Regions from separate parts of the Solwaraspora sp. WMMD791 genome, predicted to be linked through region 2. Evidence: riboswitches for the same ligand, from Rfam matches in the RefSeq annotation. Region 2 holds a riboswitch; each other region holds the start of a gene.
What was found. A riboswitch is a leader RNA that binds a small molecule or an ion and turns the genes downstream of it on or off. The one in region 2 is predicted to bind cobalamin.
Positions count from the first base shown of each region.

Region 1 (7,517 bases), 530 kb from region 2:
GGCCTCGACCTGGTTGTCCGACGGATGCCGGCGTTGCCGGGGGTTGGCCGGCACCCGGTCCAGATACGGTCCGTAGCCGACCAGGTCGTCGGCGGCCGCGAGGGCGGCCTGGGCCTGCGGGGTGATCCAGTCCCGGCCGGCCGGTCCGAGGCCGACCACCACCACCTCGCCCCGGGCCGGCCGCTCCGGCTCGGCGGGGCTCGACGGGACGGTGCCGCCGCGTCGGCTGGCCAGCAGCGCGAGAGAGAAGTACGGCACCGTCGCCGGGTCGACGTCGGCCAGCGGCGCGACGCGTTGCCCACCGGTGCTGGCCCGCTCGACGTACCAGGCGTCGTCGAGGCGGCCGGCGGCGGTCAACGCGTCGCGGACCGCCGGGAAGGTCCGACCCAGCTTGAGTACGGCGGCCGCGTCGGTGTCGGCCAGCCGTCGGGTCAGTTCCCCGCCGTCGAGGGTGCCCGGCAGGACGGTCAGCACCTCGTCGGCCTCGACCAGCGGCCGGCCGAGCGCGGCGGCCGCCCCGCTCATCGAGGTGACCCCGGGCACCACCTCGGTCGGGTACCGGTCGGCCAGCCGCTTGTGCAGGTGCATGTAGGAGCCGTAGAACAGCGGGTCGCCCTCGGCGAGCACGACCACGGTCCGACCGGCGTCGAGGTGGGCGGCGAGCCGCCGGGCGCAGTCGGCGTAGAACTCGTCCAGCGCCGCCCGGTAGCCGCCGGGGTGGGTGCTGCGCTCGGTGGTCACCGGGTAGACCAGCGCCTCCTCGATCTGTCCGGCGCGCAGGTACGGCTCGGCGATGGACCGGGCGACGCTGCGGCCGTGCCGGGCGCTGTGGTGCACGATCACGTCGGCGGCGGTGATCAGTCGTGCCGCCTTCACGGTGACCAGTTCCGGGTCACCGGGGCCGACGCCCACGCCGTACAGTCGACCCGGTCCGTCGCGCCGCGTGCTCAATGCCCCACCTGTCCCTCGTCGTCGCTGGCGATCGCGTTGAGCGCGGCCGCGGCCATCGCGCTGCCGCCGCGCCGGCCCCGGACCACCAGGTGTTCCAGTCCACCGTGGTCGATCAGGGCCTGTTTGGACTCGGCCGCGCCGATGAAGCCGACCGGTACGCCGAGCACCGCCGCCGGCCGGCCGGCGCCGGCGTCGACCAGCTCCAGCAGCCGGAACAGCGCGGTCGGCGCGTTGCCGACGGCCACCACCGCGCCGTCGAGGTGGTCGACCCACAACTCGACGGCGGCGGCGCTGCGGGTGGTGCCGAGCTTGTCCGCCAGCGCGGGCACCCGGTGGTCGGTCAGGGTGCACAGCACCGGGTTGGCGGCCGGCAGCCGGCGTCGGGTGACCCCGGCGGCCACCATCGTGGCGTCACAGAGGATCGGCGCTCCGGCGCGCAGCGCTGCCCGGGCCGCCGCCACCACCTGCGGCGAGAAGACCAGGTCGTCGACCAGGTCGACCATCCCGCAGGCGTGGATCATCCGGACGGCGACCCGGGCCTGTTCGGCGGTGAGCCGGCTCAGATCGGCCTCGGCGCGGATGGTGGCGAACGACTGCCGGTAGATCTCGGCCCCGTCGCGGACGTGGTCCATCACGGCTCCTCGCGTGCGGTACGGACGGCGGCGGCCAGCGCCGCCCCTGGCGGGACGTGGACGGTGGGTCGGCCGGGCGCGCTCACCTGGTAGCCGTCGCCGGTGGCGAGCACCCGCAGCACCGGTCCCGCCGGGGTGCCGCAGCCGCGTTCGCAGCCGATCCAGTGCACCGGCAGGTACCCGCCGCCGCCGGTCGGGGTCGGCCGCGTGGCATGCGTCGCTGCCGCGTCGGCCCGCACGTCGGCCCGGGACCGGGCGCAGCCGGGCCGGCCCGCGCAGGCGGTGACACCGAGCCACGGCGACCCGGGTTCGGTGCCGAGGCCCGCGCGGTGCAGCCGGTGCGCCCAGCCCGGTGCGTCGGTGAGCCGGGGAAGCACCACCGCCCGCCACGGGGTGATCCGCAGCTGTGGGGCGGCGGCGGCGAGCAGGTCGGCCTGCGCGGCGGTGAGCCGGCCCAGCGGTACGGCGAGCGCGAGCGCGTGGTCACCGTCGGGGCGGCGCAGCACGCCCACCGGTGGTACGCCGGGCTGTCGCGGTGCCGGCGGCGGATCGGCCGCCAGCGTCCGGTGCACCCCCGGCGTGGTGGCGAGCGCCGCGACGATCCGGGCCAGTTCGGCAGCGGCCAGGTCACCGATGCGCCAGATCCTGCCGGCCACGGCCCGTCCGTCGGCGAGGAAGATCCGGGCGGCGGCGACCGCCACCCGGACCGCGTCGGTCGGCGCGGTCCGTAGGCCGTGGTCGACCCCGGCGAGCCAGATCCCGACCCGGCCGTCCGCGCGGGGCAGCAGGCCCACGTCGGGGCGCGCCGCGACGGTGGCGCCCCGGCCGTCGTCGACGGCGAACAGGAACCGGCCGGACAGCCGGGCCAGGTCCGGCTGTGCGCAGATCGCCGTGTCGAGGGCGCGGACCTGCGCCGCGACGTCCCACCGGGGAGTGCTGTCCACACCGGCAAGCGGAGCGCCGAGGATGTTGCGGGCCCGGTCGTGTCCGGGTGCGGGCAGCAGCCCGGCCGCGCTCAGCCTGCCGGCGAGTACCCCGGCTGCGTCGGCGGCCACCCCCCGCAACTGCAGGTTCGCCCGGCTGGTCAGCTCCAGGTGCCCGTCGCCGAGGTCACGGGCGGCTGCGGCCAGTGTGGTCAGCTGGCCGGTGGTGAGCAGCCCACCGGGGCAGCGGACCCGGGCCAGCAGACCGTCAGCGGCCGGATGCAGCTGCAGCGCTCCGGGGCAGGCGTCGGGGCCGCCCCGGACGGGCGGCGACGGCGAGGCGGGCACGCGGCGGATACTACGGGCTGCCACCGGCGGGCGACGCCCTCGCGGCGAATAGATCACACCTTGACGAAACGTCCACGGGTCGTGACAGTGGTCGGTAGCCAGCTGCGGCGGCACGTGGAGGAAGCCGGTGTGATTCCGGCGCGGTCCCGCCACTGTCACCGGGGAGCGGACCCCACCGACGGCCACGGCCCCGATCCACGGGGCGGGAAGGCCGGGGCGAGCCTCGATCCGGGAGCCAGGAGACTCCGGTCGCCGCGACCGACGACCCGGGGCGCGGACCCCGAGGGAGGACCAGGCGTCCGATGATGCTACTTCTGTCCACTTCAGATACTGATTTGCTGAGTGGACGGGCCAGCGGTGCCGAGTGGCGCCTGGCGAACCCGGCCCGGCTGTCGGTCGACGACCTCACGCCCCTGCTGACCGGCGTCGACCTCGTGGTGGTCCGGCTGCTCGGCGGCCGCCGGGCCTGGCCGGACGGGCTGGACGCGCTGCTGGCCACCGGACCCCCCGTGGTGGTGCTCAGCGGCGAACAGGCGCCCGACGCCGCCCTGATGGAGCTCTCCACCGTACCGGCCGGAGTGGCCGCCGAGGCCCACGCCTATCTGGCCCACGGTGGACCGGCCAACCTCGCCGAACTGCACCGTTTCCTGTCCGACACGGTGCTGCTCACCGGGCACGGCTTCGCCGCGCCACAGCCGGCCCCGGAGTGGGGCGTGTCGGAGCGCCCGAGCGCGCCGAACGGACCGGGCCGGCCGACCGTGGCGGTGCTCTACTACCGGGCACATCACCTGGCCGGCAACACCGGCTTCGTGCACGCGCTGTGCGACGCGGTCGACGCCGCCGGCGGCCGGGCGCTGCCGGTCTACTGCGCCTCGCTGCGCTCGGCCGACCCACAGCTGCTGGTCACCCTGCGTCAGGCCGATGCCCTGGTGGTGACGGTGCTGGCTGCCGGCGGGACCCGACCGGCGACCGCCGGCGCCGGGGGCGACGACGACGCCTGGGACGTGGGCGCCCTCGCCGAGCTGGACGTGCCGATCCTGCAGGGACTCTGCCTGACCAGCTCCCGGCAGACCTGGGCGGCCACCGACGACGGGCTGTCCCCGTTGGACGCGGCGACCCAGGTGGCCATCCCCGAGTTCGACGGCCGGCTGATCACCGTGCCGTTCTCGTTCAAGGAGATCGACGCCGACGGACTGTCGGTCTACGTCGCCGACCCGCAGCGGGCCGCCCGGGTGGCCGGGATCGCGGTCCGCCACGGCGCGCTGCGGCACGTCGCGGCCGGCGACAAACGGATCGCCGTGCTGCTGTCGGCGTACCCGACGAAGCACGCCCGGATCGGCAACGCGGTCGGGCTCGACACCCCCGCCAGTGTGCTGGCGCTGCTGGGGACGTTGCGCGACGCCGGTTACGACGTCGGGCCGCACGACGGCCCCGACGCGCTGCCGGGGCTGACCGACGGCGACGGCGACGCGTTGATGCACGCGCTCATCGCCGCCGGCGGGCAGGACCCGGACTGGCTGACCGAGGAGCAGCTGACGGGCAACCCGGTGCGCATCCCGGCCGCCGACTACCGTCGCTGGTACGCCGAGTTCCCGGCGCAGCTGCGCGAACAGGTCGAACGGCACTGGGGTCCGCCGCCGGGCGAGCTGTACGTCGACCGGTCCCGGGATCCGGACGGCGAGATCGTGCTGGCCGCGCTGCGTACCGGCAACATCGTGCTGCTGGTGCAGCCGCCGCGCGGCTTCGGGGCCAACCCGGTGGCCATCTACCACGACCCGGATCTGCCGCCGAGCCACCACTACCTGGCCGCGTACCGGTGGCTGGAGCACGGCTTCGGCGCGCACGCCGTGGTGCACGTCGGCAAGCACGGCAACCTGGAGTGGCTACCGGGCAAGACGGTCGGGCTCAGCGCCGCCTGCGGGCCGGACGCCGCCCTCGGTGATCTGCCACTGATCTACCCGTTCCTGGTCAACGACCCCGGCGAGGGCACCCAGGCCAAACGGCGGGCGCACGCCACCCTGATCGACCATCTGGTGCCGCCGATGGCTCGGGCGGACAGTTACGGCGACATCGCCCGGCTGGAGCAGCTGCTCGACGAGCACGCGAACATCGCCGCCCTGGACCCGGCGAAACTGCCGGCGATCCGGGCGCAGATCTGGACGCTGATCCAGGCCGCCCGGCTCGACCACGACCTCGGTCTGGACGACCGGCCGCACGACGCCGAGTTCGACGACTTCCTGCTACACGTCGACGGATGGCTCTGCGAGGTCAAGGACGTGCAGATCCGCGACGGGCTGCACGTGCTCGGCGCGGCACCGGTCGGCGCGGCCCGGGTCGATCTGGTGCTGGCGATGCTGCGGGCCCGGCAGATGTGGGCCGGGCAGGTCGCGGCGCTGCCGGGCTTGCGGGAGGCGCTGGGCCTGGACGAGTCCGGCACCGACCGCGACGGCACCGACGCCGCCGAGGCGACCGCCCGGGAGCTGGTCGCGGCGATGGAGGAGCACGATTGGCGGCCGGACGCCGCCACCGAGGTCGCCACGGGCGTGCTCGGCGGCGACGACGAACGGGCCGCGCTGGTCATCCGGATCCTGCGCTTCGCGGCGACCGAGGTGGTGCCCCGGCTGGCCCGCACCACCGACGAGCTGACCCACGTCGCGCACGCGCTGGCCGGCGGGTACGTGCCGGCCGGGCCGAGCGGGTCACCGCTGCGCGGGTTGATCAACGTGCTGCCGACCGGACGCAACTTCTACTCGGTGGATCCGAAGGCGGTGCCGAGCCGGCTGGCCTGGGAGACCGGGCAGGCGATGGCCGAGTCGCTGCTGGCCCGCTACCGGGCCGACACCGGTGACTGGCCCCGTTCGGTGGGACTGTCGGTGTGGGGCACGTCGGCGATGCGGACCTCCGGCGACGACATCGCCGAGGTGCTGGCGCTACTCGGCGTACGGCCGGTGTGGGACGAGGCGTCGCGGCGGGTGACCGGCGTCACGGTGATCCCGGCGGCGGAGCTGGGCCGGCCCCGCATCGACGTGACGGTACGGATCTCGGGCTTCTTCCGCGACGCGTTCCCGCACGTGGTGGCCATGTTGGACGACGCGGTCCGGCTGGTCGCGGCCCTCGACGAGCCCGACGAGGTGAACTTCGTCGCGGCACACGCCCGCGCCGACCTGGCCGCCCACGGCGACACCCGGCGGGCCACCATGCGGATCTTCGGCTCCAAGCCGGGGACGTACGGTGCCGGGCTGCTGCAGCTGATCGACAGCCGCAACTGGCGTGACGACGCCGACCTGGCCGAGGTGTACGCGGTCTGGGGTGGTTACGCCTACGGCCGCGATCTCGACGGCGCGCCGGCCCGCGACCAGATGGAGTCGGCGTACCGGCGGATCGCGGTCGCGGCGAAGAACATCGACACCCGCGAACACGACATCGCCGACTCCGACGACTACTTCCAGTACCACGGCGGGATGATCGCCACGGTACGGGCGTTGACCGGGTCGGCCCCGGCGGCGTACATCGGCGACAGCACCCGCCCGGAGGCGGTGCGCACCCGGGCGCTGCACGAGGAGACCGCGCGGATCTTCCGGGCCCGGGTGGTGAACCCGCGCTGGCTGGCGGCGATGCGCCGGCACGGCTACAAGGGGGCGTTCGAGCTGGCCGCCACGGTCGACTACCTGTTCGGCTACGACGCCACCGCCGGGGTGGTGGCCGACTGGATGTACGACAAGCTGGCCGAGACGTACGTGCTCGACGAGGTCAATCAGCGGTTCCTGACCGAGTCGAACCCGTGGGCGCTGCACGGCATCACCGAGCGGCTGCTGGAGGCCGCCGACCGCAAACTGTGGGAGTACCCCGACCCGGCGGTGCTCGACGGGCTGCGGGAGGTGTTCCTGCGCACCGAGGGCGATCTGGAGGACCGGGCCGGATGAGGCAGGCAGGCCGGTCGACCACGCCGTCGTGGTCGACCGGGCGGCGTGGCGGCGCCGCGCGTAGGGTCGGGGCATGAGTGCGGCAGGGTCGGAGAGCATCCGGTACGACGGGACCGTGGTCGCCGGCGCGCAGCCGGAGAGCGTGCTGCTGCCCGGTCACGACGTGCCGTTGGGCCGCTACACGACGGTCCGCCGGCTGCTGCCGCAGCGGCCCCGGCGGATGGTCGGGGCCTGGTGCTTCGTCGACCACTTCGGGCCGGACGACGTGGCCGGGCGGCCCGGCATGCAGATCCCGCCGCACCCGCACACCGGGCTGCAGACGGTGACCTGGCTCGTCGACGGTGAGATCCTGCACCGCGACAGCCTGGGCAGCGTGCAGCCGATCGTGCCGGGGCAGCTCAACCTGATGACCGCCGGGCACGGCATCGCCCACTCGGAGCAGTCGCCGCCGGCCCATCCACCGGTGATGCACGGGCTGCAGCTGTGGGTGGCCTTGCCGGAAGCCGCCCGGCACGGCGCGCCCCGGTTCGACCACCATGCCGCGTTGCCGCAGGTCGGTGCCGACGACGCGCGGATCACCGTGGTGGTCGGCGAGTACGCCGGTGTCCGGTCCCCGGCCGAGATGTCCAGCCCCATCGTCGGAGCACAGGTGGACATCGGCACCGACGCGCCCGTCGCGCTGACGCTGCGCATCGATTTCGAGTACGCCCTCCTGGCGATGTCCGGCACAGCACGGGTCG
Region 1 is NZ_CP120737.1:1,274,557-1,282,073, forward strand. Features, by position in the region: gene O7623_RS05425 (precorrin-2 C(20)-methyltransferase) at 1-951, opposite strand, end outside; gene O7623_RS05430 (precorrin-8X methylmutase) at 948-1,586, opposite strand; gene cobG (precorrin-3B synthase) at 1,583-2,854, opposite strand; cobalamin riboswitch at 2,972-3,100, shown strand; gene cobN (cobaltochelatase subunit CobN) at 3,157-6,777, shown strand; gene O7623_RS05445 (pirin family protein) at 6,851-7,517, shown strand, end outside.
Region 1: linked by a shared signal. The riboswitch ahead of cobN (cobaltochelatase subunit CobN) and the one ahead of metE (5-methyltetrahydropteroyltriglutamate--homocysteine S-methyltransferase) in region 2 are both predicted to bind cobalamin.

Region 2 (7,517 bases):
GTCGTCGCGCATCAGATACATCCGCGGGCGGACCGCCACGAGGGCGAACAGCTCGCGATAGCTGCCGATGGGCACCGTGAAGGTGTCGAGACCGAAACGCCGCCGTGATCAGCCGCCAGATCAACTGGATCGACGTCGGCGGCGTCGGACCTGGTTGGGTCTTGGTTGTGCTGCCCCTCGGACACCAGCACTGGTTGGTCAAGAGGCATCCAACCTGTCGTTCGTCAGGACACTGACCGAGAGGCCGGGTCCACCGAAGTACGCCGCGAACGCTGGACGTGACATGGTCGCTGCGGCTCTCCAGATTGGCCGGCTCGACGGAACCCGTCCCTTGATGCCAACGACGACCAGAGAGTAGGCGGCGAGTACGTTGCCGACGACCTGCACGGTAAACAGGATCGCCTCGACGAATCCACTATCCATTTGGTGGCCTCGCTTCGCGTTTGCTGGCTCCGACCGGGTGTCAAGGGGTGGAAGTAGGAACGCTACCGCGACGATATCGGGTGACGAGGTCGCCATCGGTGATGCCGTCCGCCGAACGAGCCGAAGTGTTCATCGAACCCTCCCCTGTCGATGCCGATCTCTTGCTATTGCAGCATGTCTGCAACTAGCGCCCGTGCGGTGCGCCGAGGTCACTGGCCTGGGCGGACACCTGTGCGGTGTCCGCCCAGGCACCGATCTCGTCAGTTCCCGCGCAGCTGGCCAGCGGCGGCGACCAGATGCCGCAGCGACGCCTCGACCTCGGCGTAGCCGCGGGTCTTCAGACCGCAGTCCGGGTTGACCCACAACCGCCCGGCCGGCACCGCCGCGCCCGCCCGACGCAGCGCCTCGACGACCTCACCGAGGGCCGGCACCCGGGGCGAGTGGATGTCCCACACCCCCGGTCCGACACCGCGCCGGTAACCGATCGCGGCAAGGTCGTCGAGGACCTCCATCTTCGACCGGGACGCCTCGATGCTGGTCACGTCCGCGTCGAGGGCGTCGATCGCGGTGATCACCTCGCCGAACTCGGAGTAGCACAGATGGGTGTGGATCTGGGTATCGTCGGCGACGCCGCTGGTGGCCAGCCGGAACGCCCCGACCGCCCAGTCCAGGTACGCCTGCTGGTCGGCCCGACGCGGCGGCAAGGTCTCCCGCAGCGCCGGCTCGTCGACCTGGATCACCCGGATCCCGGCGGCCTCCAGATCCTGGCACTCGTCGCGAAGGGCCAGCGCGACCTGGTCGGCGGTCTCCGCCAACGGCTGGTCGGTACGGACGAACGACCAGGCCAGGATCGTCACCGGACCGGTCAGCATCCCCTTGACCGGCCTGCTGGTGAGCGACTGGGCGTAGGTGGACCAGTCGACAGTCATCGGCGCTCTGCGGACCACGTCGCCGTAGATGATCGGCGGGCGGACACACCGGGAGCCGTACGACTGGACCCAGCCGTGCTCCGTGGCGGCGAAGCCGGTCAACTGTTCGCCGAAGTACTGCACCATGTCGTTGCGTTCGGGTTCGCCGTGCACCAGCACGTCCAGACCCAGCTGCTCCTGCAGCCCGACGACATGTGCGATCTCGGCGCGCATCCGCTGGGCATAGCCGGCGTCGTCGAGGCGGCCGGCACGGTGTGCGGCGCGGGCCCTACGCAACTCGTCGGTCTGCGGGAACGAACCGATCGTGGTGGTCGGCAACTCCGGCAGGCCCAGCCGCCGCTGCTGCGCGGCAGCCCGATCCGAGTAGTCGCCACGTCGACGGTCGGCGGGGCCGAGAGCGGCCAGCCGGGCACGTACGTCGTCGTGCCGCCACCCGCCCGGAGCCTCCGGCAGCGGCGCGGGCAGGGTGGCGACGCCGTCGCGCACCGCCCTGCCGAGCAGGACCACCTCGTCGACCTTCTGCCGAGCGAACGCCAGCCGGGTGGACAGCTCCGGGTCGAGTCCGACCTCGACCGAGAGATCCACCGGGACGTGCAGCAGGGAGCAGGAGCTGGCGACAGCGACGTGATCGGCAAGCCCGGCGACGGCCGCCCCCACGGCGTAGGCGGCACGCAGGTCCGTACGCCAGACGTTCCGCCCGTCCACCAGACCGGCCACGACCGTCCGGCCGCGCAGCGGACCGGCGGCGGCGAGCCGGTCGAGGTTGCCCGGCCCGGCCACCAGGTCCAGCCCGACAGCCTCCACCGGGGTGTCCAGCAGGGCGGGCAGGGCGTCGCCGAGTTCCCCGAAGTAGGTGGCCACGAAGATCCTCGGCCGATGGGTGGCAGCCCCGAGCCGGTCGTAGACGCGGCGCAGCGCGTCGACCTCGGCCGCGGTGCGGTCGGCCACGTACGCCGGTTCGTCCAGCTGCACCCAGGCCGCGCCCGCCGCCGCCAGCGCGGCGAGGATCTCGGCGTACACCTCGACCAGCTCGTCCAGGCGGGCGAACGGATCGTCCCCCTTGGCCAACAGCAGGAACGTGGCCGGCCCGACCAGCACAGGCCGGGTGGTGATGCCCAGTCGACGGGCTTCGGCGTACTCGCCCAGTGCCTTGGCCGGGTTCGCCCGGAAGGCGAGGCCCGGGTCGATCTCCGGCACCAGGTAGTGATAGTTCGTGTCGAACCACTTCGTCAGCTCCAACGCCGGCTCGGCGTCGACCCCGCGTGCCATCGCGAAGTAGGTGTCCAACTCACCGAGCCCGAGCCGGGCGAACCGGGCGGGGACCGCGCCGACGGCGACAGCGGTGTCGAGCATGTGGTCGTAGTAGGAGAACGTGTTCGACGGGATCGCGCCGAGTCGGGCGTCGGCCAACGTCCGCCAGACCTCGGCCCGCAGCCCAGCAGCGATCTCCTCCAACGACGCGGCGTCGATGCCGCCGGCCCAGTACGCCTCGACAGCCCTCTTCAACTCGCGATTCGCGCCGATGCGCGGATAGCCGAGCACAGTGCTCTGGCCGAATGCGGTGGTCACCAATGGGTCCTTCCCTCGAAGTGCCCGACGGACACGGGAGGGGAGGAAGGCAGGTCGCGGCACGGCACCGACTTCCGCCCAGACCCTCCCGAGAGGCCGCCGGCGGCGCACACCGGGCGGTGTACGCAGCGCTGGCAGGTCTTCGGACTCGCGGGCGTGACACGTCGGTCGCCTACTGGCCGTCGCTTCCCGGACCTTGCGGTCCAGTGCTTCGTTGACGGCGGTCGTTCCCACTCACCGCTGCGGGGCAGTCCCGGACTCGCACCGGGTTCCCTCTTACGACGCCCCACCCCGGCCTGCGGGATGGAACGAACCAGCACCGCCCGCCATCGTACGGGCCGGGCGTCGCCCTCGACACCCTCAGCTCAGAACCGACCCCTCGACACCCGCAGAACCGACACCGGCGGTCCCCGGTTGACCACCTGCCCCGCACCACCAGCGGCGCCAGCGTCCTCAGTGCCCGGACGACGGGGCTGACAGCCAGTCCTCGGCCGGGGTGAACGGGACAGGCATCGGACGGTCGACCGCCGTCGTCAACTCGATCCGCCGGCCCTCGGCAGCCGACCGGAGCAGCGCGGTCATGATGTCGAGTACGTGCAGCGCGAGCTCGCCGCTGGCCCGTGGCGGACACGTCTGGTCAGCCCGGATCAGGTCGATCAGCCCGATCCCCCGGGCGGCGGCGACGTAACCGGCCCGTGGTGCGAGGGCGCGCCAGCCGGGGCCGTCGAGCGCGAGGTGGCGGACCTCGCCGTCGAAGGTGTTCGGATCGGGTACGGCGAGGGTGCCGTCCTCCCCGTGCACCTCGATCGGCGCGGCCGTCGTCGCGACACCGTCGAAGCTGGTCGTGAGGGTGGTCAGGGCACCACCCACGTGTTCCAGCACACCGGTCACGTGGGTGGGCACCTCGACCGGAATCCGCTGCCCGAGGCGAGGTCCCGAACCGATGACCCGGGCGTCGCGCAGCCGGCTGGCCGCCCCGATCACCGCCCGGACCGGACCGAGCAGGTGGATCAGCGCCGAGATGTAGTACGGCCCCATGTCCATCAGCGGACCGCCGCCCGGGGCGTAGTAGAAGTCGGGTTCGGGGTGCCAGCGCTCGTGCCCCGGGGTGACCATGACGGCCGACGCGGAGAGCGGGCGCCCGATCAGTCCACCGTCGATCGCCGCGCGGGCGGTCTGCGTACCGGTGCCCAGGACGGTGTCCGGCGCGCACCCGACGTGGACGCCGGCCGACGCGGCCCGGTCGATGATCGACCGGCCCTGTGGGAACGTGACGGTGAGCGGCTTCTCGACGTAGACGTTGCGGCCGGCGGTGATCGCCGCGCCCGAGATCTCTTCGTGTGCCGCCGGGATCGTCAGGTTGAGCACCGTCGCCACGTCGGGGTGGTGCAGCAGTCGCTCGACGCTCACCGCCTCGGCGCCCGGGATCCTGGCGGCGGCGGCGACGGCCCGGGCCGCGTCCAGGTCGGCCACCGCGACGACGCGCACGGCTGGATGGTCGGCGAGCGTGTCCAGGTACGCGCGGGAGATGACCCCGAGACCTACGACGCCGATGCCGTGCGGGTCGCCCACACCATCCCCCTTTCGATGACGGTACGCACACCCGGGTGCTCCAGCACGTCGAGGCTGTGTCCGGGAGTCGTCACGACGATCCGCCCGGCACCCCAGTTGCGGGTCCAGATCGCCGGCGAGGTGACCGGACGGTGCCACGGATGCCACGTCCGCGTCGGGTGGGTGGTGGTGGCCAGCACCTCGATCAGATCGTCGTGCAGCACCCAGTACTGCTCGGTGACCAGGTCGAAGTCCTCGATCCCGGCGGTGATCGGATGGTCCCGGCCCAGGTCGGTGATCGTGATCGAGTGTGGCAGGAAGTTGTCCTTCTCGCCGCCGCTGCGGTCACACGGCTGGATGCCGGGGTGGGTGGCGAACTGGCCGCCCACCAGGTGCAGGTAGTCCGAACAGGCACGGAACGAGTCGACGATGCCGCCGTGCCAGCCGGTGAAACCGGTCCCGGCCACGATCGCCGCGGCCAGACCCGCCACCTGCTCCGTGGTGATCTGTGACATCGTCACGCATTGCACGACGAGGTCGGTGGCGGCCAGTTCGGCGGCGTCGGCGTAGATCTCCGTCGACTCCTCCACCCGTACCGCGTATCCGCTGCGTTCCAGGAACGGGATGAACAGCTCCGTCGCCTCGACCGGCCGGTGTCCTTCCCACCCGCCCCGGACCACCAGGGCTCTGCGCCGCTCCACGCCCACTCCCTCCCCGGTCCGCCGTCTTGGGCAACCGCTGCCGCCCGTGCCGACACCCGCTTGCGACCATCGACCACCGTACCTGGCCGGCCCCCTCCTGGAGCCCTCCCGCCTCTCGGCCGGCACGGCCCTGTCCCACCTGACGGCGCTTCGTCCCATTCGTCCGCTCAGCGGGTAGGGTCAGCGCACTATGGAGCACTGGAAGCTAACCCAAGCGTACGAAAGCGACGCCGGACAGGTCCGGTGGGACCGGTTCGGTGATGCGGCGGCACCGCCTGTCGTACTGTTGCACGGCACTCCCTTCTCCTCCTACGTCTGGCGGCACGTCGTCCGGGCACTGACCCCACGCCACCAGGTCTACGTATGGGACATGCCCGGCTACGGCTCGTCGGAGATGGCCCCGGGCCAGGATGTCTCGCTCGCCTCCCAGGGCCGCACCTTCGCCGCGTTGCTGGCTCACTGGGAACTGACCGAACCGACGGTGGTCGCCCATGACTTCGGCGGAGCCACCGCGTTACGGGCGATGCTGCTGCACGGCGCACGGTACCGACGGCTCGCCCTGGTGGACGCGGTCGCTCTCGGCGGTTGGGGCTCGCCGTTCTTCCGGCTCGTCCAGCGACACGCCGAGGTGTTCAGCGCGCTGCCGTCCGCCCTGCACCGGGCGCTCGTACGGGAGTACGTCAGCTCGGCCACCGCAGGCGGGCTACTACCGGACACGCTGGAACAGCTCGTGCGGCCCTGGCTCGGAGACACCGGCCAAGCCGGCTTCTACCGCCAGATCGCACAGGCCGACCAGGCACACACCGCCGAGATCGAGCACCGCTTCGGCGAGGTCGCCATCCCGGTACTCGTCTGCTGGGGAACCGAGGACCGGTGGATTCCCGCGGCCGAGGGCCGCCAGTTGGCACGGCGGTTCCCGACGGCGTCCCTGCGACTGATCCCGCAGGCCGGTCACCTGCTACAGGAGGACGCGCCGGCGGAGCTCACCGCCGCCCTGCTCGACTTCGTCCGGGAAGGCTGACCATGGGCGGCGTCGGGAGTCGCCGCGGTGCGAACGGCTCCCGGCGCCCGGGCAACGCCTGCGGCACCGGCGGATAGACAGCGGACAGGTCATCGATACGCCCCGGGTCGGACTCTTGGTCACACCAGCGGACCGACCCGATTCGAGAGGGCGATTGCGATGAGAGTGCAGGACCTCGCCGTGGCCGAGCGCAGCTCGCCGGCGCCGGTGACCGCGCCGAACGACGCGCAACCGTGGGTCTCGGCGCAGCCGGAGCGCGGACTCGATGCCGGCTGGTCGAGGTCCGCCGACGCCGGAGTGCACGCCCGGTACCGACTCCACGATCTGGTACGGGTCTTCGCCCGGGAGTTGCTCAACTCGCACGTACCGGCTGCGGAGCGAGCAGCCGCGATGGAGCGGTATCTGCGGTGCCTGCTGTTCCTGGCCCGGGCCGCCCACCGCCGGGAGTACGGCGGTGACTACACCGTCCTGTACTCCGCGGTGGATCTATGGGAGCTTCCGCAACACCTGGTGGAGTCGCTACTCGCCGACCCGATCGAATGGCTCGCGTCGGAGCATGCCGGCCTGGTCGCCAGCGTCCGGATCGCCGCCGATCTACGGATCAGTGATCTCTGCTGGAATCTCGCCGTCGCCGCAGTGACGTTGTTCGAGGCGAAACTGCACCGCGAAGACTGGCTCCACACGCATGAAGTCGCGCTGGAGACCACCATCCGGCACGGCGACGGGTACGGGGAGGCGGCGGTGCGCTGCTCGCGCGCTGGTCTGGCGCTGATCGAGCAACGGCTCCAGGACGCCGAGAGCGACCTGTCACGGGCATTGACCTGGTTCGAGGGCACCGACGATCAACGCGGCCGGGGGTTGGCCCTGCGGAGCCTGGCCTCGATCGACCGCCTGCGTGGACGGGAGGACCGCGCCGAGTCGCGGTATCTGCGCGCCCTGCCGGACCTGCGTACCGCTGGTGACCGGGTGGCCGAGGCGCATGTGCTCATCAACCTCGCCCAGCTGCGCACCGACCGCGCGGAACCCGAGGAGTGCGAGCGGCTGCTACGCGCTGCCCTGACGATCTGCACCGATGTCGGGGCCCGTCGGGTCGCGGCCCAGGCACGGCACCGGCTGGGTCAGTTCTATCTCGCCCGGGGCGAGTACGAGCAGGCGGAGGCGCAGTTCACCGAGGTGCTGGAGACCACCACGACGACCGACGATCCGGTTGGCAAGGTCTACGCCTGGCTGGGGATCGGCGCGGTACGAATCCAGCGCGGGCAGCTCGATCAGGCCCGGGACGCACTCACCGAAGTGCTCGGACAGACCCGTCGTACCGGAAAT
Region 2 is NZ_CP120737.1:749,339-756,855, reverse strand. Features, by position in the region: gene O7623_RS03235 (hypothetical protein) at 1-75, opposite strand, end outside; gene metE (5-methyltetrahydropteroyltriglutamate--homocysteine S-methyltransferase) at 684-2,921, opposite strand; cobalamin riboswitch at 3,037-3,254, opposite strand; gene O7623_RS03225 (Gfo/Idh/MocA family oxidoreductase) at 3,375-4,493, opposite strand; gene O7623_RS03220 (ThuA domain-containing protein) at 4,463-5,173, opposite strand; gene O7623_RS03215 (alpha/beta fold hydrolase) at 5,364-6,194, shown strand; gene O7623_RS03210 (tetratricopeptide repeat protein) at 6,354-7,517, shown strand, end outside.

Region 3 (7,517 bases), 1.1 Mb from region 2:
GGGTCTCGGTGCCGGACTTCTGGAGCGGGATCATGTACATCCTGCTCTTCGCGCTGGTGCTGGGCTGGCTGCCGGCCTCGGGTTACGTGTCCCCGGTGGACGATCCGGTGCGGGCGCTGCGGCACCTGGTGCTGCCGGCGCTGACCGTCGGGCTGATCTCCGGATCGGTGCTGACCCGGTTCGTCCGCTCGGCGGTGCTGGAGGCGCTGCACCAGGACTACGCGCGTACCGCCCGGGCCAAGGGGCTCTCCCGCTGGCAGACGGTACGCCGGCACGTGCTGCCCAACGCCTGGATCCCGATCGTCACCGCCGTCGGCCTGCAGCTCGGTTTCCTGCTCGGCGGAGTCGTCATCGTCGAGGTGATCTTCGAGTGGCCCGGGCTGGGCAGACTGGCCTACGACGCGGTGGTGCGGCGGGACTACAGCCTGCTGCAGGGCGCGGTACTGACCATCGCGCTGATGTTCCTACTCGTCAACTTCCTGGTGGACCTGCTCTACGGCTACCTCGACCCACGGGTGCGGCACCGGTGACCCGCCGACTGGTCGGTCTACTGCTGGGCAACCCGCTGGCCCTGGCCGGGTTGCTGGTGCTGACGGTGCTGACGGTGGTCGCCGTGGCCGGGCCGTGGCTGGCACCGTACGACCCCAACGCCGTCGACGTGCCCGGCCGGTTGGCGGCACCGTCGCCGCAGCACCCGTTCGGCACCGACAACCTGGGCCGCGACGTACTCAGCCGGGTGCTGGTCGGTGCCCGGGTGTCGCTGCAGGTGGGGCTGGTCGCGGTCGGCATCTCGCTGGCCGCCGGGCTCATCATCGGTCTGATCGCCGGCTACTACGCCGGCGCGGCCGACGCGGTGCTGATGCGCAGCATGGACGTGCTGTTCGCGTTCCCGGCGATCCTGCTGGCCATCGCCGTCCTGGCGATCCTCGGACCCGGCATCACCAACGCGATGATCGCCATCGGCATCGTCTACACCCCGATCTTCGCCCGGATCGTGCGGGCCGCGACGATGGTTGCCACCACCCAGCTGTACGTGCTGGCCGCCCGCGCGGTCGGTGCCGGTGACCTGCGGATCCTCGTCCGACACGTGGTGCCGAACATCGCCGCGCCGGTGATCGTGCAGACCTCGCTCAGCCTGGCGTTCGCCATCCTGGCCGAGGCGGCGCTGTCGTTCCTCGGCCTCGGGGTGCAGCGCCCCGACCCGGCCTGGGGCCGGATGCTCGCCGAAGGCCGCGAGTTCGTCGGTCAGGCACCCTGGATGGGGATCTTCCCCGGCCTGGCGATCCTCGGCACCGTCCTGGCGTTCAACCTGGTCGGCGACGGACTCCGGGATGTGCTCGACCCCCGGCAGCGGTCGGTCGTCGAGTCGAGGGGGCGGGCCGGATGAGCGGCGGGCCGGCGGGCGACGCCCCGGCGACCGACGGTCCGGTGCTGTCGGTACGTGACCTGACGGTGCGCATCGGCACCCGGCGCGGCGTCGCCCGGGTGGTCAACGGGGTCAGCTACGACGTGCGTGCCGGTGAGACCCTGGCCATCGTCGGGGAATCCGGCTCCGGCAAGACCGTCGCCGCGCTGGCGGTGATGGGGCTGCTCGACGAACCGGCCCGGGTCAGCGGCCAGGTGCTGCTGGGCGGCACCGACCTGCTGGCACTCGGCGAACGTCAGTTGCGCCGGGTGCGGGGCAACCGGATCGCGATGGTCTTCCAGGACCCGATGACGTCGCTCAACCCGGTCAGGACCATCGGGGCGCAGCTCGTCGAACCGATCGTGCTGCACGGCCTGGCCAGCGGCGCCGCCGCCCGGGACCGGGCCGCCGACCTGCTCGACCAGGTCGGGCTGCCGGACGCCCGGCGGCGGCTGGACGACTACCCGCACCACTTCTCCGGCGGCATGCGCCAGCGGGTCATGATCGCCATGGCGTTGGCCTGTGAGCCCCGGGTGTTGCTCGCCGACGAGGCGACCACCGCGCTGGACGTCACCACCCAGGCGCAGATCCTCGACGTCGTCGCCGGCCTGCAGCAGCGGCTCGGCCTGGCGGTCGTGTGGATCACCCACGATCTCGGGGTGGTGGCCGGCATCGCCGACCGGGTCGCGGTGATGTACGCCGGCCGGATCCTGGAGGAGGCGGGGGTCGACGACCTGTACGCCGCGCCCCGGCACCCGTACACCATCGGGTTGCTCGCGGCGGTGCCGCGCGTCGGCGTCGCCCGGCCCCGCCGGTTGGCGACGATCCCCGGCCAGCCGCCCGACCCGACGGCGCTGCCGGCGGGCTGTCCGTTCCATCCGCGCTGCGGCTACCGGTACGACGACCGGGCGGCCACCGAGGTACCGCCGCTGCGGACCGTCGCCGCCGGCGGGCACCGGGTGGCCTGCTTCTACGACGTCCCGGCGGGCCGGGATGGCTGACCGCGCACCGCTGCTGCGGGTCACCGACCTGCGGGTGCACTTCCCGCAGCGCGGCCAGGGCCGGCCGGGTCGCCCCGCCGGGCCGGTACGGGCGGTGGACGGGGTGAGCTTCCAGGTCGGCGCCGGTGAGACGCTCGGGCTGGTCGGCGAGTCCGGCTGCGGCAAGAGCACCACCGGGCTGGCGGTGCTGCGGCTGGTCGAGCCCACCGCCGGCACGGTCACGATGGGCGAGGTCGACCTGACCGCGCTGAGTCTGCGCCGGATGCGGGCGATGCGCCGCCGCCTGACGATGATCTTCCAGGATCCGTACGCCTCACTCGACCCACGGATGTCGGTCGGCGCGATCATCGCCGAGCCGTTGGACGTGCACGGCCTGCACAAGGGTACGGCGGCCCGCCGGCACCGGGTCGGCGAGCTGCTGGAACTGGTCGGGCTGGACCCGGACCACGCCCACCGGCACCCGCACGAGTTCTCCGGCGGGCAGCGGCAACGGATCGGGATCGCCCGGGCGCTGGCCGGCGAGCCGGACCTGATCGTCGCCGACGAGCCGATCGCCGCCCTCGACGTGTCGATCCAGGCGCAGATCATCAACCTGCTGGAGGACCTGCGCGACTCGCTCGGCCTGGCGTACCTGTTCATCGCCCACGACCTGGCGGCCGTCGGGCACCTCAGCGACCGGATCGCGGTGATGTACCTTGGTCGGATCGTGGAGATCGCCGACCGGGCCACCCTGTTCACCCGGGCGGCCCACCCGTACACCCGGGCGCTGTTGTCGGCGGTGCCGGTGCCGGATCCGGCGGTCGAGCGGACCCGACAGCGGATCATCCTGCGCGGTGCGGTCCCCTCCCCCGCCGATCCGCCGAGCGGCTGCCGGTTCCGGACCCGCTGCCCGGCGGCGTTCGACCGGTGTGCCGTCGACGATCCGGAGCTGACCGTACGCGGTGCCGGTCACCTGGCCGCCTGTCACCTTCCGGGCACCGACGCCGGCCCGGACCCGCGTGCGGTGGGTGCCCACTGACGCCGCCGCCCGTTCGCTCAGCCGGGGTGGCTCGCCGCCTGCGCTGCGGCGAGGCGGCGTCGCAGGTGCTCCCGGTCCGGCTCGGTGCCGGCCAGCTCCAGCGCCTGCCGGTAGGCGTCGGCCGCGTCGGCGTACCGGCCGAGGCGCTGCAGCAGCTCGGCCCGAGCCGCCGGGAACGGGTGGTGCGACCGCAGCCGCGGATCGGCGGCCAGCTCGTCGAGGATGGCCAGCCCGGCGGCCGGGCCGTCGCGCATGGCCACCGCCACCGCCCGGTTCAGGTCGACCACCGGCGAGGGCGCGATCCGCGCCAGTACGTCGTACAGGGCGACGATCTGCGGCCAGTCGGTCCCGGCGACGTCGGCGGCCTCGTCGTGCAGCGCGGCGATCGCGGCCTGCAGCCCGTACGGTCCGGGCGGGCCGCCGGTCAACGCCGCACGGGCCAACGCACGACCTTCGGCGATCATCGGTCGGTCCCACCGCCGCCGGTCCTGCTCGTCGAGGAGCACCAGTGCCCCGTCCGGTCCGGTCCGGGTATGCCGGCGGGCGTGGACCAGCAGCAGCAGACCGAGCAGGCCGGCGGTCTCCCGTTGGGTCGGGAGCAACCGGTGCAGGATGCGGGCCAGCCGGACGGCCTCCTCAGCCAGGTCGAGGCGCTGCAGGTGCGGACCGGAGCTCGCCGCGTAGCCCTCGGTGAAGATCGAGTACACCGCCTGCAGGACGCCGGGGAGCCGCTGCGGCAACTCGTCGACACCGGGCACCCGGAACGGAATCCGCGCGTCCCGGATCTTGCGTTTCGCCCGGACGATCCGCTGGGCCATCGTCGCCTCCGGCACGAGGAAGGCCCGGGCCACCTCGGCGGTGGTCAGCCCGCCGAGGTGGCGCAGGGTCAGCGCCACCCGGTCCGGCGCGGGCAACGCGGGGTGGGCGCAGGTGAAGAAGAGCGCGAGCCGGTCGTCGGGCAGGTCGGGATCGACATCGGCGGCCGGTGCCGGGTCGGCCCGGTCCGCCTCGGCCTGCAGTACCGCCAGCCGCAGCGCCAGCGTCCGGTCGCGGCGGATCCGGTCCACCGCGCGACGCCGCGCGGTGGTCAGCAGCCACGCCCCGGGGCGGGTCGGCACGCCGGAGACCGGCCAGTGCGTCAGAGCCGCCTCGACGGCCTCGGCTGCCACCTCCTCGGCCAGGTGCAGGTCACCGAAGCGGCGCACCAGGGTGGCGAGCAGCCGGCCGTGCTCCTCGCGGAACACGGCCGCCACCGAGGTCCGTACCGTTTCCGGATCGGTGCCCCGCCCCGGCCCGGCGGGGTCGTCGGCCGACTCGGCACCGGTCATCCGGCCGGTCACATCCCGAAGTCGGCGACCGGACGCACCTGCACCGACCCCCCGTCCCGGGCACCGGGCGAGCGGGCCGCCCAGTCCAGCGCGACGTCCAGGTCCGGTACGTCGATGATGTCGTAGCCGCCGAGCACCTCGCGGCTCTCGGCGAACGGACCGTCGGTGACGATCCGCTGACCGTCCGCCTCGACCTTGACCGAGGTGCAGGTGGTCAGGTCCGCCAGGGCGTTGCCGCTGACCCAGATGCCGGCGTCCTTCATCTGCTTGTCGTAGGCGATCCAGTCCTCGACCGTGCACTGCGGCTCGATGTGGTTCGGGTCGTCGGTCGGTGGGCTGACGAACAGCAGCATGTACTTCACGTCGGGCTCCTCGCTGGTAGTGGCGTTGCCGTACGTCATGACGACGATCGGCGGGGCGCCGCGTCGACAGCGGAGCCGGGAGTTTCTGGCCGGACCGGCCGACCGGGTCCCGCCGCAACCTGCGGCGACCCGCCGACTACTCGGAGTCGGCCAGGATGGCGTAGAGCTTGCGTCGGGTCTCGTCGAGCACCTGGACCGCCCGCTCCCGCTGCTCCGCGGTGCCGTTGAGCATCACGTGCCGCAGCGCGTGCATCGTCTGCATACCCGATTCGCGCACGTCATGCCAGCTGTCGACGGTCTCCGGCGCCAGCTCGGTCCAGGGCGCGGCCTGCGCGGCCTGCTCGGCCTCGGGGCGGGCGGCGTCGGTGAGCGCGTAGCGCTTGCGCCCACCGCCGGAGCCTTCGGCGGTGCCGACGATCAGGCCCTCGTCCTCCAGTAGTTGCAGGGTGGGGTAGATCGAGCCGGGGCTGGGCCGCCAGACCCCGCCGGTGCGGGAGTCGAGCTCCTGGATCATCTCGTAGCCGTGCATCGGGCCCTCGACGAGCAGGGCCAGGACGGCGGCCCGCACGTTCGGCCGGCGGCGTCCCCGGCCGCCGCGACCACCCCTGCCCCAGCCGCCGGGGCCGGAACCCGGGCCACCCGGCCCGAAGCCGGGACCGCCGGGGCCGAAGCCGAAGCCGGGGCCGAACGGTCCGAAGCCGCGTCGCCCGCCGGCCCGCCGCCAACCGGGCGACCCGCCCGCTGTGTCGTGGTGGTGGTGTCTCACATCTGCCTCCGATATTCGTTGATGCATCCACGATATATCGGGAACAGATCGCCGACAACCCGCTTCGTAATGAGAGCAACGACACGCCGACAACGACATCTGGTGTGTCGGTCGGGACGGCACACCAGATATAGTCCCTGACGCAACTGGTTCGGCCGGGCAGCCAGCCCGGCCGAGGCAACAGGGAACCCGGTGGGAATCCGGGACTGCCCCGCAGCGGTGAGTGGGAACGACCGCCGTCATCACGCACTGGGCGCGTACCGCGCCTGGGAAGCGACGGCCAGTAGGAGACCGAGTCGCCTCGACCCGGTCACGCCCACGAGTCCGAAGACCTGCCCGTTGTGCCGGGTACGCCGTGTGCGTACCCGGTGGTCCGAGGCCGCGCGGGACGGTCGACGGCTGCGCCGCGCGCGTCGGGTGACCACCGCGTGCGCCCAGACGTCCGTGCTGCCCGCCGGCCTGCCACGAGCAGAGCCAGGAGGCAGCACAGGTGACCATCACCTACCCCACGGCGACCCCGTCGGCGGGCACACCCGGCCCGGTCCGGGTCCGCGACCAGGACGGCCACGCCACCCCGGTCGACCCCGACCGGCTGCACGCCGCGGTACGGCGCCACGCCGACGGGCTCACCGACGTCGACCCGCGCCGGGTCGCCGACCGGGCCGTCAGCGGCCTCTACGACGGAGTCACCACGGCCGAGGTGACGCAACTGCTGATCCGCACCGCCGCCGACCTGATCGGTGCGGACCCGCAGTACTCCCGGCTGGCCGCCCGGCTACTGGCCGCCTCGGTCACCGCGCAGGTCCGTCAGCAGGGCATCGACTCGTTCAGTCAGGCCATCCGGCTCGGCCACCGCCACGGGCTGATCGGCGACCGGACCGCCCGCTTCGTCGCCACGCACGCCGCCGTCCTGGACGCCGCCGTCGACCCGACCGCCGACGACCGGTTCGAGTACTTCGGGCTGCGGACCGTCTCCGACCGGTACCTGCTGCGCCATCCCACCAACCGACAGGTGGTGGAGACCCCGCAGTACTGGCTGCTGCGGGTGGCCTGCGGACTGTCCGACACCCCGGCCGAGGCGGTCGACTTCTACCGACTGATGTCGTCGCTGGCGTACCTGCCCAGCTCGCCGACGTTGTTCAACTCCGGCACCCGGCACACCCAGATGTCGTCGTGCTTCCTGGTCGACTCCCCCCGCGACGAACTCGACTCGATCTACGACCGGTACGCCCAGGTGGCGAAGCTGTCCAAGTACGCCGGCGGGATCGGCATCTCCTGGTCCCGGGTGCGCTCACGGGGTGCGCTGATCCGGGGCACCAACGGGCTGTCCAACGGGATCGTGCCGTGGCTGCGCACCCTGGACGCCTCGGTCGCCGCCGTCAATCAGGGCGGCCGGCGCAAGGGCGCGGCCTGCGTCTACCTGGAGCCCTGGCACGCCGACATCGAGGAGTTCCTGGAGCTGCGGGACAACACCGGCGAAGACGCCCGCCGCACCCACAACCTCAACCTGGCCAACTGGATCTGCGACGAGTTCATGCGCCGGGTCGACGCCGACGCGACGTGGTCGCTGTTCAACCCGGCCGACGTACCGCACCTGCCCGACCTGTACGGCGCCGAGTTCGACACCGCGTACCGGG
Region 3 is NZ_CP120737.1:1,880,984-1,888,500, forward strand. Features, by position in the region: gene O7623_RS08150 (ABC transporter permease) at 1-530, shown strand, start outside; gene O7623_RS08155 (ABC transporter permease) at 527-1,387, shown strand; gene O7623_RS08160 (ABC transporter ATP-binding protein) at 1,384-2,406, shown strand; gene O7623_RS08165 (oligopeptide/dipeptide ABC transporter ATP-binding protein) at 2,399-3,424, shown strand; gene O7623_RS08170 (DUF6596 domain-containing protein) at 3,442-4,752, opposite strand; gene O7623_RS08175 (YciI family protein) at 4,761-5,153, opposite strand; gene O7623_RS08180 (PadR family transcriptional regulator) at 5,251-5,880, opposite strand; cobalamin riboswitch at 6,011-6,235, shown strand; gene O7623_RS08185 (ribonucleoside-diphosphate reductase subunit alpha) at 6,371-7,517, shown strand, end outside.
Region 3: linked by a shared signal. The riboswitch ahead of O7623_RS08185 (ribonucleoside-diphosphate reductase subunit alpha) and the one ahead of metE (5-methyltetrahydropteroyltriglutamate--homocysteine S-methyltransferase) in region 2 are both predicted to bind cobalamin.

Region 4 (7,517 bases), 540 kb from region 2:
ACCGTCGACTCGGCGTCCACGGCGGAACCGGCAGTGCCGCCCGCTGCCACGGTGCCGTCGCCACGACGTGTCGAGACCGCGCCGATCGAGACCGCGCCAGCGGTGGCGGAGCCGGTGGTTGCCGAGTCTGCACCAGCCGTCGAGCCGCAGCCGGTGGCAGCCGCGCCTGAGCCGGTCGCCGTCGTGGAGCCTGAGCCGACGGTCGTGGAACCTGAGCCGGTCGCTGCTACCGCCGAGCCGGTGGTTGCCGAGCCGGTGGTTGCCGAGCCGGTGGTTGCCGAGCCGGTTGCCGTTGCCGAGCCGGTCGTCGAGCCGGTCGTCGAGCCGGAGCCGGCTGCGGCCCCGGTGACCGTGGATTCCGGACCCGCCGACGACTTCCGGCGAATCGAGGGCATCGGGCCGAAGATGGCCGCCGCCCTGCAGTCCGCCGGCATCCGCACGTACGACGAGCTGGGCGCGACCGACGAGGCGACCCTGCGCGCGGCGGTGCGCGCCGCTGGCGTGCGGGCCACCGCGAGCCTGCCGAACTGGCCGGCCCGGGCGCGGGAGCTCGCAGCGGCACGGTCCGGCAGCTGACCACCTCGACCGGTCACCGGGGTGCGGGTGGACCCGGTGACCTAGGTCCCGGCGATCGGGGACGTACGGCGGCAGCGCGCGATCACCGTCCGGAGTGACGATGAGGGTGAGCACCGGCGGCAAGGTGCCGCCGGTGCTGACCGAACGAGGTGATCGGAAATGACCGCAGGCGTCCAGATGTCCACGAAGCCGGCCGTGTCGACCGAGACGCAGATCGCGATCGACGCCCTCGTGGCGGCGGCGTCCAAGGCGCTCGACGACTACGCAGAGTTCGATCAGGAGCGGATCGACACGATCGTCGGAAAGGCATCGGTCGCCGCGCTCGGTCGACACAGCGACCTGGCCCGGATGGCGGTGCAGGAAACCGGCCGCGGCGTCTTCGAAGACAAAGCGGTGAAGAACATCTTCGCCTGCGAACACGTCACCCACAGCATGGCGACGTTGAAGACCGTCGGTGTGGTCGGTCGCGACGACATCAGCGGCATCGTCGAGATCGCCGAACCCGTCGGCGTGATCTGCGGGGTCACCCCGGTCACGAACCCGACGTCGACGACCATCTTCAAGGCCTTGCTGGCGCTGAAGACCCGTAACCCGATCATCTTCGCGTTCCACCCGGCCGCCCAGCGGTGCAGCGCCGAAGCGGCCCGGGTGGTCCGCGACGCGGCGATCGCCGCTGGTGCGCCGGCCCACTGCATCCAGTGGATCGAGCACCCGTCGGTCGAGGCCACCGGTGCGTTGATGCGCCACGACGGGGTGGCGCTGATCCTGGCCACCGGCGGCAACGGCATGGTCCGCGCGGCGTACTCGGCCGGCAAGCCTGCTCTGGGCGTCGGTGCCGGCAACGTCCCGGCGTACCTGGAGCGGACGGCGAAGCTGGCCCGGGCCGTCAACGACGTGGTGCTGTCCAAGGCGTTCGACAACGGCATGGTCTGCGCCTCCGAGCAGGCGGTCATCATCGACGACGAAATCTACGAACCGGCGATGGCCGAGTTCGCCACGCTGCATGCCCACCGTGCGACTCCACAGCAGAAGCGCCAGCTGGAGGAGTTGCTGTTCGGGGTCGCCGCCGGATCGGCGGGCTGCGCCGGGGCCGCGCTCAACCCCGCCGTCGTCGGGCAGTCACCGGTCTGGATCGCCGCGCAGGCCGGCTTCACCGTGCCCGCCGACACGTCGATAATCCTGGTCGAGGTCGACGAGGTCGGCCCGGCCGAGCCGCTGACCCGGGAGAAGCTCTGCCCGGTGCTGGCGGTGCTGCGCGCCGACGGGCACGCCACCGGCATCCGGTACGCCGAGCAGATGGTCGAGTTCCACGGCCTCGGCCACAGCGCTGTCATCCACACCAGTGACGCCGCTCTCGCCGAGGAGTTCGGCCGCAGGGTCAAGGCGGTACGGATCATCTGGAACGCGCCGGCCTCGCAGGGCGCGATCGGTGACATGTACAACGCGATCGCTCCGTCGCTGACGTTGGGCTGCGGTAGTTACGGGCGCAACTCGGTGTCGAACAACGTGACCGCGGTGAACCTGCTCAACATCAAACGGGTGGCCCGGCGGACCAACAACCTGCAGTGGTTCAAGGTGCCGCCGAAGATCTACTTCGAGCCGCACGCGATCCGGTACCTGGCCGACATGCCGGACGTGCACCGGGTCACCGTGGTCACCGACGCGACGATGACCCGGCTCGGGTTCGTCGACCGGGTGCTGACCGTGCTGCAGGGCCGGGCGCAGCGGGTGGCGCTGCAGATCATCGACACCGTCGAACCGGAGCCGAGCATCCGTACCGTCGACGCTGGTGCCGAGCAGATGCGTCACTTCCGCCCGGACACCATCATCGCCCTCGGCGGCGGTTCGGTGATGGACGCGGCCAAGGTGATGTGGTTGCGCTACGAGCACCCCGGGGTGGTCTTCGCCGACATGCGGGAGAAGTTCTTCGACATCCGCAAGCGAGCGTTCACCTTCCCGGCGCCGGGCGAGTTGGCCAAGCTGGTCTGCATCCCGACGACGTCGGGGACCGGGGCCGAGGTCACCCCGTTCGCGGTGATCACCGACACGGTGACCGGCAAGAAGTACCCGCTGGCCGACTACGCGCTCACCCCGAACGTGGCGATCATCGACCCGGTGCTCGCCGCCGACCTGCCACCGGTGGTCACCGCCGACAGCGGCTTCGACGCGCTGACCCACGCCACCGAGTCGTTCGTGTCGGTGTACGCCAACGACTACACCGACGGGCTCGCCCTGCAGGCGATCCGGCTGATCTTCGCCCACCTGGAGCGGGCGGTGCGGCACGGCGCCGCCGACCCCGAGGCCCGGGAGAAGATGCACAACGCCGGGACGATCGCCGGGATGGCGTTCGGCAACGCCTTCCTCGGCATCGTGCACGCCATGTCGCACACCCTCGGCGCGACGTTCCACATCGCCCACGGTCGGACCAACGCGATCCTGATGCCGCACGTGATCCGGTACAACGGGGCGCGACCTGGCAAGCTGTCCGGTTGGCCGAAGTACGAGAACTACCGGGCTCCGGAACGGTTCCAGGAGATCGCCCGGATGCTCGGCCGGCCGGCGGCCACCCCCGCCGAAGGCGTGGAGTCGTACGCGGCCGCCGTCGAACGGTTGCGCGACGCCGTCGGCATCGAGCCGTCGTTCCAGGCCGTCGGGGTCGACGAGGCGTCGTTCCTGGCGAGCCTGCCGCAGCAGGCGGTCAACGCGTACGAGGACCAGTGCGCGCCGGCCAACCCTCGGATGCCGATGCTCGACGACATGCAGCAGCTCATGCGGGCCGCCTACTACGGCAAGGCCGACGCCGGCCCGGACACTGACGCCGGCCCGGGCACCGGTGTCGACGCGGGCAGCGAACAGGGCTGACTGTCCGCCGTCCGTCGGGCCGGGACACCGCGCGGTGTCCCGGCCCACAGCCGTGCCGTCGTCGGGAAGTCCGCAATCCCGGGCGGTTGCACAATCATGCAACCAGTTCGCGGTGGAGCTTGCCGGTGCCAGACGGCGGTCGGCCGCCGGCACTGTGGCCGGCTGCCATCGGTGCGTCGTCGTCAGGACGGTGGTGTGGGCTTCCCCCACCGGGGTGCGGCGAAGCGCAGCCCGGTGAGTTGGTCGGGTGGCGCGGCCAGCCCCGGTCCGCCGGCGGTGACCCACCGCGCGACGGCGGACGACGTCGCGTCCTCGAGCACCCCGCCGAGCCAGACCGGCCGGGCCCCGAGCAGGCGGCCCAGGGGTGCCGGCCGTACCACGACCACGTTGGACCGTTCGCAGGCGTTGAGGCAGTCCGACACCTGTACTGGTCCGGCCGTCCGTAGAACGTCGAGCTGGCGGTCGTGGTCGACGTCGGGGTGCTTGCGCCGGGTGCCGCAGCAGCACCCCCGGCAGACCGTCATCCGGGCCGACTGCCCCAGTGGTGTACGCGCGGCGTCGGCGCCCTCCGTCACGCGACGTCGGCGGTGATCGGCCGCCGGTGGTCGGCCCGGGCCGGGGTGAGCAGCAGCCCGAACACCACCCCGAGGACCGTCCACATCGTGGCGAGCTGCGCCAGCGACGCCAGACGGAACTCCCACAGCAGCGCCGCCGGTACGTCTCCCGGCACCTCGACAGCGGTCGCCGGCCAGAGCGTCAGCAGCAGCGTGTAGCCGACGACGGCGACGACGGTCGCGGCCACGGCCCGGTACGGCGTCGGCCGTGACCAGGCGGCCAGCCGCCGGTGCACCAGCAGGGCCAGCCAGGTGACCGCCGCCGCCGCGACGATGAACGATAGGTACTGGCCGGTGCGTTGGTTGACGGTGTCGGGGTCACCGACGCCGGGCGGGTTCGCCGGGAAACGGATGGCCGGCAGCAACGCCACCACGACGAAGCCGAGCCCGGCCAGCAGTCCGACCCGGCGGAAGTCGTCGCGGCCGGGCAGCAGGTGCCGGGTGGCCCCGAAGACCACGGCGACGATCACGGCCAGGCAGACCGCGACCGCGACGGTCGCGACCAGTCCACCGAGGATCTGCACGCCACGGCTGACCAGTTCCTCCTCGTGGCCGTGTCCGCCGCCGCCCGGCGTGGCCCGGCCCTCCTCGACGACCAGCGCCGATTCGATCCGGGGTTCGACGATCAGCAGGGCCGCCGCCGCTGCGGCCACCCCGGCGGCGAGCCCGGCGAGCAGACCACGACGCAGTACGGTGCCGAACGGGTAGCCGCTCATCGGAGCCGACCCCCGCTCAGTGGCACGGGACGCCGAGGGCGTGCCGGCCGTCGTGGGTGAACTCGTGCACGAACTCGGCGGCGCCGGCCAGCACCAGTCCGTTGTCCTGCGCGACCAGGTAGATGACGACCGCCGCGACGGCGGCCAGCAGCCAGCCGGCCAGCGGTACGCGGATGGCGGGGGTGGTGACCTCGCCGCCGACAGAAGGTGCAGTCATGCCAGGTGATCCTCTCGTCCATGCCTCGTGGCGATGCGGTGCGTGCCACGGCCGGTCTCCTGGCTCCCGGATCGTCGCGGCCGTCCCGCCTTCCCAAGCCGTTGTCGTCGGCCCAGTGGCGTGGTGGAACGGACACTCCCCGGTCACAGTGGCGAGGACCACGCCGGAATCACACCGGCTTCCCGAACACCGTGGCTCGCGCAGCGTACCGCCGGTTCGCCCGGCCGGACAATGCCCACCGCCACGACCAGCGCAGGGAGCGGCGCCACATTGACGGTGGCGCTCGCGGTAGGGGAGCATGGCCGGCACGAGCGGTACGCGGAGGAACCCGGTGCGAATCCGGGGCGGTCCCGCCACTGTGACCGGGGAGTCACGTCCCCATGAGACAGCCACTGCCACGACGGCGGGAAGGCTCGGGACGTGGTGTCGATCCGGCAGCCAGGAGACTCCGGCCGCTCCCTGGTCCACCGGCACGCGGGCGTGGACACCCGCGGAAGGGATTCACCATGCGCACCAGTTGGTGCCCGGTATGACGGCGTACCCGTTCACCGCCATCGTGGGCCTGCCCGAGTTGCGGCAGGCCCTGCTGCTGGCGGCGGCGCACCCCGGTATCGGCGGGGTGCTGATCCGTGGCGAGAAGGGCACCGCGAAGTCGACGATGGTCCGGGCCCTGGCCGGCCTGCTGCCGCCGGTCGACCGGGTCGCCGGCTGCCGGTTCGGCTGCGATCCGATCGCCGTCGACCCGACCTGCCCGGACGGCCCGCACACCGCGCCGATCACCGCCCGGGGCGGGCCGGCGGCCCTGGTCGAGTTGCCGGTCGGGGCCACCGAGGACCGGGTGGTCGGGACCTTGGACATCCAGCGGGTGCTCAGCGCCGGGGTGAAGGCGTACGAGCCGGGACTGCTCGCCGCCGCCCACCGTGGCCTGCTCTATGTCGACGAGGTCAACCTGCTGCCGGACCACCTGGTCGACCTGCTGCTGGACGCGGCGGCGATGGGCCGCGCACACGTCGAACGCGACGGGGTGTCGGTCAGCCACGCCGCCCGGTTCCTGCTGGTCGGCACGATGAACCCGGAGGAGGGGGAGCCGCGTCCGCAGCTGCTGGACCGCTTCGGCCTGGTCGTGTCGGTGACCGCGCCGACCGAGGTGGCCGACCGGGCCGAGGTGGTCCGCCGCCGGCTGGCCTACGAGGCCGACCCGGCGGCCTTCGCGGCCCACTGGCGGTCCGCCGACGATCAACTCGCACGACGGGTACGCGCGGCACGGGCCGCCCTGCCGGCGGTGACCCTACCGGACGCCGAGATCGACCGGATCGCCCGGATCTGCCTCGCGTACCAGGTGGACGGGCTGCGGGCGGACATCGTGATGGCCCGTGCCGCCGTGGCCCTGGCCGCCTGGCGTGGCCTGCCGGCGGTCACGGCCGCGGAGGTCGCCGACGCCGCCCGGCTGGCCCTGCCGCACCGGCGGCGACGGGATCCGCTGGATCCGCCCGGTGCCGACGCACAGCGTCTCGACGAGGTGTTGCGTGACGAGTGTCCCGACGACGACCCGGACCCCGCACCGCCCCCGGGACCTCCCGCACCGCCGGACGGTAGGCCGCCGACCAGCGCGGACGGACCTCCACCGCAGGCGGGCGACGGCCGCGGTGACGGCCGTGACGGTCAGCGCCGCGACGGTCAGGAGGGTGCCCGCCGCGACGACGACAGCGCCGGTGGTTCGGCTACCGGCCCGGACGGTTCGGCGGAGGCCGGTCCGGCGCCGGCGGCGGCCGGTCCGGCGTACCGGCCCCGGACGCTGCGGCTGCCCGGACTCGGCGATGGCGGCACGCCCGGCCGGCGGTCGGCCGCCCACGCGGACCGGGGCAGGGTGGTGGGCGCCACGGCACCGACCGGGCGGGTATCGGCCGTGCATCTGCCGGCGACGGTACGCGCCACCGCGTCGCGTGGTGGCCGGCGGATCGTCTCCGCCGACCTGCGTCAGGCCCGCTTCGTCGGCACGGAGGCGAACCTGATCCTGTTCGTGGTCGACGCCTCGGGTTCGATGGCGGCACGGCACCGGATGAGCGTGGTCAAGACCGCCGTGCTGTCGTTGCTGCGCGACGCGTACCACCGGCGCGACCGGGTCGGGATGATCACCTTCCGGGGCGCCGGTGCCGACCTGGTCCTGCCGCCGACCAGCAGCCACGGGGTCGCCGTCACCCGGTTGGCGCAGCTGCGCACCGGGGGGCGTACCCCGATCGCCGCCGGGTTGCGCGTCGCCGCGGCCACCGTCACCGCCGAGCGCCGCCGGGATCCGCGTCGCCGGCCGCTGGTCCTGCTGGTCACCGACGGGCGGGCGACCAGCGGCCCGGACCCGATGACGCTGGCGCCGTTGCTCGCCGGCACCCCGATGGTGGTGCTCGACTGCGAGGCCGGCCCGGTGCGGCTCGGGCTGGCGCGCCGGCTCGCCGCCGGCTTCACCGCACAGTGGCTGCCGCTGGCCGCGTTGTCGGCGACGGGTCCGGGTGTCCACGACCGGCGGAGGGCTGCCTG
Region 4 is NZ_CP120737.1:1,294,229-1,301,745, reverse strand. Features, by position in the region: gene O7623_RS05535 (helix-hairpin-helix domain-containing protein) at 1-576, shown strand, start outside; gene adhE (bifunctional acetaldehyde-CoA/alcohol dehydrogenase) at 736-3,438, shown strand; gene O7623_RS05525 (hypothetical protein) at 3,621-3,962, opposite strand; gene O7623_RS05520 (CbtA family protein) at 4,010-4,768, opposite strand; gene O7623_RS05515 (CbtB-domain containing protein) at 4,785-4,985, opposite strand; cobalamin riboswitch at 5,017-5,194, opposite strand; cobalamin riboswitch at 5,307-5,434, shown strand; gene O7623_RS05510 (VWA domain-containing protein) at 5,515-7,517, shown strand, end outside.
Region 4: linked by a shared signal. The riboswitch ahead of O7623_RS05515 (CbtB-domain containing protein) and the one ahead of metE (5-methyltetrahydropteroyltriglutamate--homocysteine S-methyltransferase) in region 2 are both predicted to bind cobalamin.